DNA from 2 places in the Mesorhizobium sp. W016 genome. Region 2 is predicted to be linked to the other one. Evidence: riboswitches for the same ligand, from Rfam matches in the RefSeq annotation. Region 2 holds a riboswitch; the other holds the start of a gene.
The links. A riboswitch is a leader RNA that binds a small molecule or an ion and turns the genes downstream of it on or off. The one in region 2 is predicted to bind S-adenosylmethionine.
Positions count from the first base shown of each region.

Region 1 (4,412 bases), 1.6 Mb from region 2:
ACCAGGAATAGGGCAGGTCCGCGGTCACCGGCATCCGGCCATTGACGAACAGCGACAGCCGCACCCGCCAGTGGCCGAAATTGGGGAAGGAGACGATGGCGCGGTTGCCGATTCGCAGCAGCTCGTCGAGCACCAGCTTCGGGTTGCGGGTCGCCTGCAGCGTCTGAGACAGGACGACGAAGTCAAAACCCTTGTCCGGATAGAATTCGAGGTCGGTATCGGCATCGCCCTGGATGACCGAGAGACCGCGCGCCACGCATTCATTGACGCCGCGCTGTGACAGCTCCAGCCCGCGGCCGTCGACCTGCTTGGTCTCCTGCAGGAGTTCGAGCAGCAGGCCGTCGCCGGAGCCGACATCGAGCACCCGCGACTGCGGCGGTATCAGGTTGGCCACGACTTCGAGGTCGACGCGCTGGCTGCCATTGACGCTCATGAGGCGAGCCCCCTTGCGCGGGCCGCCGAGCCGATGAAGCCCTTGATGGCGGCAAACAGTTCGGGTTCATCGAGCAGGAAGGCATCATGGCCGCGGTCGGTGTCGATCTCGACGAAGGAGACGGAGGCGCCGGCGGCGTTGAGCGCATGCACGATCGAGCGGCTCTCCTCGGTCGGGAACAGCCAGTCCGAGGTGAAGGACACCAGGCAGAAGCGGGTCTTGGTCCCGGCAAAGGCATCTGCCAACCGGCCGCCATGGTCGGCGGCGAGGTCGAAATAATCCATCGAACGGGTCATGTAGAGGTAGGAGTTGGCGTCGAAGCGGTCGACGAATGTCATGCCCTGGTGGCGCAGATAGCTTTCGATCTGGAAATCTGCGTCGAAACCGAAGGTCAGCGCTTCGCGGTCCTGCAGATTGCGGCCGAATTTCCGATGCAGGGCGGCTTCCGACAGATAGGTGATGTGGGCGGCCATGCGCGCCACGGCGAGCCCCTTTTCCGGGCGCTTGCCGTGCTCGAAATATTTGCCGCCATGCCAGTCCGGATCAGCCATGACAGCCTGGCGGCCGACCTCGTGGAAGGCGATGTTCTGCGAGGAATGGCGTGCGCCTGTGGCGATCGGCAGGGCCGAGAAGACGCGCTCGGAATAGCATGACGCCCATTCCAGCACCTGCATGCCGCCCATCGAGCCGCCGAGCACGCAAAACAGCTTTTCGATGCCGAAATGGTCGACCAGCATCAGTTGCGCCCGCACCATGTCGCGGATGGTGATGATTGGCAGGTCGAGGCCGTAGGGCTTGCCGGTGGCGGGATTGGTCGAGGCCGGACCGGTGGAGCCGAGGCAGCCGCCGATGACGTTGGAGCAAATGACGAAGAAGCGGTTGGTGTCGATGATCTTGCCGGGACCGATCAGCACTTCCCACCAGCCGGGCTTGCCGGTCACCGGATTGGTGCTGGCGACATGCTGGTCGCCGGTCAGCGCGTGGCAGACCAGGATGGCGTTGGTGCGGGCATCGTTGAGGGCGCCATATGTCTGGTAGGCGATCTGGAACGGCGACAAAAGCGTGCCGGCGTCAAGCTTCAGCGGCTTGTCAGGGCCAAAACGCAACACAGGGCTCGACGGGTTGTCGGCCTCGTTGTTGGTTTTTGTAGCGCGGAGCGCGGCCATGTGACTCTCCTTGCCCGCCGTCAGGCAATAAAAAACCGGCAATGCGATCGCAAAGCCGGTTACGTCACGCAAACGGCCCTTTAGCGAGTTGTTTAACGTGGCTGCAAGCCGACCGGCCAAATCACCACGGAACTGTTGCGTTCTTCTAGAACTCGTGCGGCCCGGCGTCAACGGCCAGCTATTGCCCGCCTCTCGACATTCGCGGCTACGGCTTGTATTTCCGCTGCGGCCTCCGGACGGAGGCATTCTCGATGGATTTGCGACATGGACAAGACAGCGGAAAAGGCACGACCGACGCCCCGCGCGGGCATTATGGACATCGACGCCTATGTGCCGGGCAAGAGCACAGCACCGGCCGGCGTCGCCAAGGTCCATAAACTATCGTCGAACGAGAACCCGCTCGGCCCGTCGCCGAAGGCGATCGAGGCCGCGCGTGAAGTGGCTGCCAAGCTCGATGTCTATCCCGATGGCACCGCCCGCCGGCTGCGCGAGGCGATCGCCGAGGTGCATGGCCTCAACCCGGCAAACATCATCTGCTCCAACGGTTCTGACGAGATACTTGGCCTGCTGGCGCAGACCTATCTTGCGCCAGGCGATGAGGCGATTTTTACCGAACATGCCTTCATGGTCTACAAGATCTACATTCAGTCGGCGGGGGCCAAGCCGGTTGCTGTGAAGGAAACCGAGGAACGCGCCGACGTCGACGCGATCCTGGCCGCGGTGACGCCGCGGACCAAAATCATCTTCCTCGCCAATCCCAACAATCCGACCGGAACCTATCTGCCGTTCCAGGAGGTCCGCCGCCTGCATTCCGCGCTCCCGGGCAACGTGCTTCTGGTGCTGGACGCGGCCTATGCCGAATATGTCAGGCGCAATGACTATGAGGCCGGCATCGAGCTGGCGGGCAGCGCACAGAATGTGGTCATGACCCGCACCTTCTCCAAGCTTGGCCTTGGCGGCGCGCGCATCGGCTGGATGTATGGCCCACTGCACATCGTCGATGCCATCAACCGCATCCGCGGCCCTTTCAACGTTAACGCAACAGCGATCGAGGCCGGCATTGCCGCCATCCGCGACCGCGCCCATGTCGAGCGCAGTTCGTTGCACAACGAGACCTGGCTTACCTGGCTGAATGAAGAACTGACGAAGCTTGGGCTGCGCGTGACGCCCAGCGTCGGCAATTTCGTCCTCATCCACTTTCCCGACGACAAGAGGCATTCGGCTGAGGCGGCGGACGATTACCTCACCCAGCGCGGCTATATATTGCGGCGCGTTACCGGCTATGGCTTTCCCAATGCGCTGCGCATGAGCGTCGGCACCGAAGAAGCAAATCGCGGCGTCATCGATGCCCTCACGACATTCCTGAAAAGCTGAAACAATGACAGCACCGATGTTTGAAAAGATCGCGCTGGTCGGCATCGGCCTGATCGGCTCGTCGCTGGCCCGCATCATCCGCCGCGAGGGCCTGGCCCGCCATGTCGCCATCGCGACGCGCAGCCCGGCCACGCTGGCGCGGGCGAAGGAGCTCGGTCTTGGCGAGAGCTACACCACCGACGCCAGGGAAGCGGTCCGCGACGCCGACCTGATCATCGTCTCGGTGCCAGTGGGGTCGTCGGGCGAGGTGGCGCAAGAGATCGCAGCGGCGCTGAAAAAAGGCGCCATCCTCACCGATGTCGGTTCGACCAAGGCCTCCGTCATTGCGCAAATGCAGCCCTATGTGCCGGACGGCGTGCACTTCATTCCGGGACATCCACTGGCGGGTACGGAGAAATCGGGCCCGGATGCGGGTTTCGCCGAGCTGTTCGAAAACCGTTGGTGCATCTTCACGCCGCTGCCCGGCACCGATCCGGCGGCGCTGGAAAAGCTTTCGGAGTTCTGGCGGCGCTGCGGCTCCAACATCGACACGATGGACCCGCAGCATCATGATATGACGCTGGCCATCGTTTCGCATCTTCCGCATATCATCGCCTACAACATCGTCGGCACCGCCGACGATCTGGAATCGGTGACCAAGTCGGAAGTGATCAAATATTCGGCTTCCGGTTTCCGCGACTTCACCCGTCTGGCCGCCTCCGACCCGACCATGTGGCGCGACGTGTGCCTGCACAACAAGGATGCCATCCTGGAAATGCTGGCGCGCTTTTCAGAGGACCTCGCCTCGCTGCAGCGGGCGATCCGCTGGGGCGACGGCGACAAGCTGTTCGACCTGTTCACCCGCACCCGGGCCGTTCGCCGTTCGATCATCGAGGCCGGCCAGGACATCGACGTGCCGGATTTTGGCCGCCAGGCGGTGGAACATCCGGCGAAGAGCTAAGTCTCCTCAAGCGGGCCATGTCGCCGCGACCATGGCCATTGCCTCGTCCCTGTTTGGCGCCCCCAGCCGGCCGCCGAAGCGCTGGCATTTGAGCGCGGCCGCCGCGCTGGCAAAGCGCAACGCCTGCTCGATCGGCATGGTTTCCGCCAACGCGACAGCAAAGGCGCCGTGGAAGACGTCGCCGGCGGCAAGCGTGTCGACCGCCTTGATCTTCGGCGCCGCGATGTGGCGCACGCATCCGGCGGACCGGTCATGCCACCAGCTTCCCGCGGCGCCGCCGGTCACCGCCACGAAGGCATCGGTGCGGCTGGCGAGGTCGGCACAGGCGGTTTCGGGGTCCAGCGCATGGCCGCAGACGATGCGTGCCGCCGACTCCGAAGCGACGATGTGCGATGCCAGCGGCAGCAGGCGCTCCAGCACCTCAACCGGCGCCGTGTCGGCGTCGAGGATGGCGGGACGGCCGGCGCTGCGCGCGGCGGTCAAGGCAAGAGCGGCGGCG
Region 1 covers NZ_JBTTIF010000002.1:97,240-101,651, reverse strand. The annotation lists gene metW (methionine biosynthesis protein MetW) at 1-433, opposite strand, end outside; gene metX (homoserine O-acetyltransferase MetX) at 430-1,599, opposite strand; SAM riboswitch at 1,660-1,737, opposite strand; gene hisC (histidinol-phosphate transaminase) at 1,864-2,973, shown strand; gene ACYG9V_RS00790 (prephenate/arogenate dehydrogenase family protein) at 2,978-3,913, shown strand; gene ACYG9V_RS00785 (sugar kinase) at 3,920-4,412, opposite strand, start outside.
Region 1: another riboswitch for S-adenosylmethionine. It lies ahead of metX (homoserine O-acetyltransferase MetX); the one in region 2 lies ahead of ACYG9V_RS08590 (O-succinylhomoserine sulfhydrylase).

Region 2 (4,412 bases):
AGTAACGCGACATAAGCTGCACGAAATCGTCCGACTGGTTGTCGATCGTCACCTGGTAGCCCCAGACATAACGGTTCTCCGCCGGGTCCGAGCGGTCCTCCAGGTAGAACGGTCTGACCTGCACTTCGATGTTGCGCGTGACGGCGCGATACATGGGCTGCTCCGGTTGCGCGGCAAGGAACATTTGTCGCGCTATGCGGTTTGATACGCGCACAACGGCATGTCCTGCCAGCCTCAAAGCGGAGGTGCCGACAAACAATGTCATTTAAGTGACACATGACAATGTTGGTGTGCGCAAACCTTGCCGGCGACTCAAGGCCCATCTGTCGACTGACAAAGCAGCCGCGAGCGGCCTTTCCGGAGTGACCAGATCTCGATGGAACCAGCTCTCACAGCCGCCTTCGCCTCCTCCGCTTTGCTTCTTTCCAATCTCGCCAGCATCCTGCTTGCTTCGTCGAAACTGCAAGCGCGCCGTCTCATCCCCCCGCCGTCCAACGAGCAGCCACCGGTCTCGATCGTCGTGCCGTCGCGCGGCGTGGAGCCGTTCACACAAGAGACGCTGCAGCGAGCCTTCTCGCTCGACTGGCCGCGCTACGAACTGATCTTCTGCGTCGCTCACGCCGACGATCCCGTCGTCAAACTGATAAACAGGGCGATCGTCCTGTTTCCCAACGTGCCGGCCCGGCTGCTGATCGGCGACGACCGCGTCAGCAGCAACCCGAAGCTCAACAACTGCGTCAAGGGCTGGGAAGCGGCGCGCAATCATTGGGTTATTCTGGCGGATTCCAACGTGCTGATGCCTAGGGATTACGTCCAGCACCTGATGGCGGCCTGGCGGACCAATACCGGGCTTATCTGCTCGACGCCGATCGGCTCGCGGCCGGAAGGCTTCTGGGCCGAGGTCGAATGCGCGTTCCTCAACACGCTGCAGGCGCGCTGGCAATATGCCGGCGAGGCGCTTGGCCTCGGCTTTGCCCAGGGCAAGAGCATGCTGTGGAACAAGCCGATGCTCGATACCAATGGCGGTATCCGCGCGCTGGCCGCCGAGATCGCCGAGGATGCTGCTGCAACCAAGCTGGTCAACGGACTGGGCCTGCGCGTCAATCTCGTTGCCTCGCCTTTCGAGCAACCACTGGGGCAGCGCCGACTTGCCGACATCTGGTCGCGTCAGGCGCGCTGGGCGCGGTTGCGCCGCGTCACTTTCCCGCTGTTTTTCGCACCCGAGATCCTGACCGGCGTCGCCGTGCCGTTGGCGTTGGCGCTGGTGGCGGCAGCAAGTGCCGGCATCAGCCTGCCGGCCACGGTGTTGGCCGTGCTGGCGGCGGCCTACATTCCCGAATGCGCGCTGGCCGCGGCCAAGGGCTGGCATCTGTCGCTGCGCATGGTCCCGGCGATGATGGTCCGCGACATGATGCTTCCCGCCATCTGGGCGCGCGGCTGGCTGAGCGGCGCCGTCGATTGGCGCGGCAACACCATGATCATCGGCACCAAGACGGCCGAGCTGGAAGAGGCTTCGTCGGGAGCGTGACGCCTCGCGGCCTACCCGGCTGCCTTCAGCGCCTGCGCAACGTCCTCCAGCAGATCGTCCGTATCCTCAAGACCGACCGACAGCCTGAGCGTTCCCGGCCCGATGCCAAGCTCGGCGCGAGCTTCGTCGCTGAGGTTCTTGTGCGTGGTGGTCGCCGGATGGGTGATCAGGCTCTTGGCGTCGCCGAGATTGTTGGAGATCAGCACGATGTCGAGCGCGTTCTGCAAGGCGAAGGCCGCCTGCTTGCCGCCCTTCACGTCGAGGCAGATCAGCGTCGATCCGCCCGTCATCTGCTTCTTGACGATGTCGGCCTGCGGGTGGTCGGCGCGGCCGGGATAGATGACGCGGGCGATTTCCGGCCGTCCTGCCAGGAAATCCGCGATCTTGGCCGCGCTTTCCGTCTGCTGGCGCACCCGAACCGGCAGCGTCTCCAGGCCCTTGAGCAGCGTCCAGGCGTTGAACGGCGACAGGCTCGGGCCGGTGTGGCGGAAATAGTCGTGCAAATTCTCGTCGATCCATTTCTTGTCCGACAGGATGATGCCGCCGAGACAGCGTCCCTGGCCGTCAATGTGCTTGGTCGCGGAGTAGACGACGATATGGGCGCCGAGCTGCAAGGGCTTCTGCTGCAAGGGCGTGGCAAAGACATTGTCGACGATCAGCCTGGCGCCGATCGAGGTGGCGAGCGCCGCCACCGCTGCGATGTCGACCACTTCCAGCGTCGGATTGGTCGGGCTTTCCAGGAAGAACAGTTTCGTGTTCGGCCGCACCGCCTTTTCCCAGTTGGCGATGTCGGTGCCGTCGACCAGCGTTGCCTCGATGCCATATTTCGGCGCCAGCGTCTCCACCACCCAGCGGCAGGAGCCGAACAGCGCGCGCGCCGCAACGATATGGTCGCCGGCCTTGGCGCTGCACAGGAGCGCTGCCGTCACCGCAGCCATGCCGGACGCCGTGGCGCGCGCATCTTCGGCACCCTCCAGCGCGCACATGCGCTTTTCGAACATGTCGACGGTAGGGTTGGCATAGCGCGAATAGATGAAGCCCGGCTCCTCGCCCTTGAAACGGGCCTCGGCAGCCTGCGCCGTCTCGTAGACATAGCCTTGGGTGAGGTACATCGCTTCGGACGTCTCGCCGAACTGGGAACGCAGCGTTCCCCCGTGCACGAGTGCGGTCTGAGGTTTCCAGTTACGCTTCTTGGTGCTCATCGCTTTTGTTCCAGACACAAAAAAACCGGCCGCGAAAGTCGCAACCGGTCCATATGGCCTTGCGGCCCGACGGTCCTTTAGCGACTTGTTTAACGTGGCTGCAAGCCGACCGGCCAAATCACCACGGGATAACGACCCTTTAGACCTCACCTGCGCTTGCGTCAATTGCCGGCTTCATTAAGAGGTTTGTACCAGGCAGGTTCCGCAATAATATCCAGCGGTTTTGCGGCAAGAACCTGCCACAAAGAGACCGACCTTGGAGCGGAGCCAGCCTTTTGCGGCAGACAGGCATTCTTCCCGATCAGGACATTTCCGCGCTGTTTCAGTCCGGCGCGCTGAAGTCGCCGCGCGCGCTCGATGTCGACCAGGTGCAGCCGGCGAGCCTCGATCTCAGGCTCGGCGACAAGGCTTTTCGCGTGCGCGCCTCCTTCCTGCCGGGTCCCGATCATCTGGTGGCCGACAAGCTTCACCGGCTGAAATTGCATGAGTTCAGTCTCGCCGAGGGCGCGGTGCTGGAAACCGGCTGCGTCTACATCGTGCCGCTGCTCGAACGCCTGGCGCTGCCCGCAAACGTGTCGGCCTCGGCCAACCCGAAGAGCTCGACCGGCCGGCTCGACATCTTCACCCGGGTGATGACCGATCGCGGCCATGAGTTCGACAAGATCGCCCCCGGCTATCACGGGCCGCTTTATCTCGAAGTCAGTCCGCGCACCTTCCCGATCGTCGTACGCGCCGGATCGAGGCTGTCGCAGATCCGCTTTCGCACCGGCAACGCGCTGTTGTCGGAGGCAGAACTGAACGAATTGCACCGCGCCGAGATGCTGGTGGCGACCGAGCCGCCCAACATTTCCGGCGGCGGCATTGCGCTGTCGATCGATCTTGACGGCGACCAGAACGGCCTGGTCGGCTATCGCGGCAAGCATCACACCGGCTTGGTCGATGTCGACAAGCGCGCCGCCCAGGATGCCGTCGATTTCTGGGAGCCGCTCTATAAGAGCGGCGCCGGCGAACTGGTGCTCGACCCGGACGAGTTCTACATCCTGGTCAGCCGCGAAGCCGTGCACGTGCCGCCGCTCTACGCCGCCGAGATGACGCCCTTCGATCCGCTGGTTGGCGAATTCCGTGTTCACTATGCCGGCTTCTTCGATCCGGGCTTCGGCCATTCGGCCTCAGGCGGCACCGGCAGCCGGGCGGTGCTCGAAGTGCGCAGCCACGAAGTGCCGTTCATCCTCGACCACGGCCAGATCGTCGGCCGGCTGGTCTACGAACACATGCTGAAGCGGCCGCAGGCGCTTTACGGCACCGATCTCGGCTCGAATTACCAGGCGCAAGGCCTCAAGCTCTCCAAGCATTTCCGCCCCGCCGGCTGAACCTTCGATCACCGTCAGGCAAAATACTTGCCTGCGCTGCCTCACCATGCTTGGCTGCCTTTCGGTGGCCGGCAAGAGAACGGCGCGCAAGGGGAACCAAAATGCAGATTTCAAGATGGATCATATCGGCAGCGGGCGCTGCCATGCTGGTGATATCGGCCGGCTCGCTGGCTGAGGCGCAGGAGAAATTGAAGATCGGCACCGAGGGCGCTTATCCGCCCTTCAACACCATCACCGCGGACGGCAAGATCGAGGGCTTCGACATCGACATTGCCAATGCGCTGTGTGCGCAGATGAAGGTCGAGTGCGAGA
Region 2 covers NZ_JBTTIF010000002.1:1,686,847-1,691,258, forward strand. The annotation lists gene apaG (Co2+/Mg2+ efflux protein ApaG) at 1-154, opposite strand, end outside; gene ACYG9V_RS08585 (ceramide glucosyltransferase) at 377-1,528, shown strand; gene ACYG9V_RS08590 (O-succinylhomoserine sulfhydrylase) at 1,540-2,730, opposite strand; SAM riboswitch at 2,788-2,865, opposite strand; gene ACYG9V_RS08595 (2'-deoxycytidine 5'-triphosphate deaminase) at 3,006-4,100, shown strand; gene ACYG9V_RS08600 (ABC transporter substrate-binding protein) at 4,202-4,412, shown strand, end outside.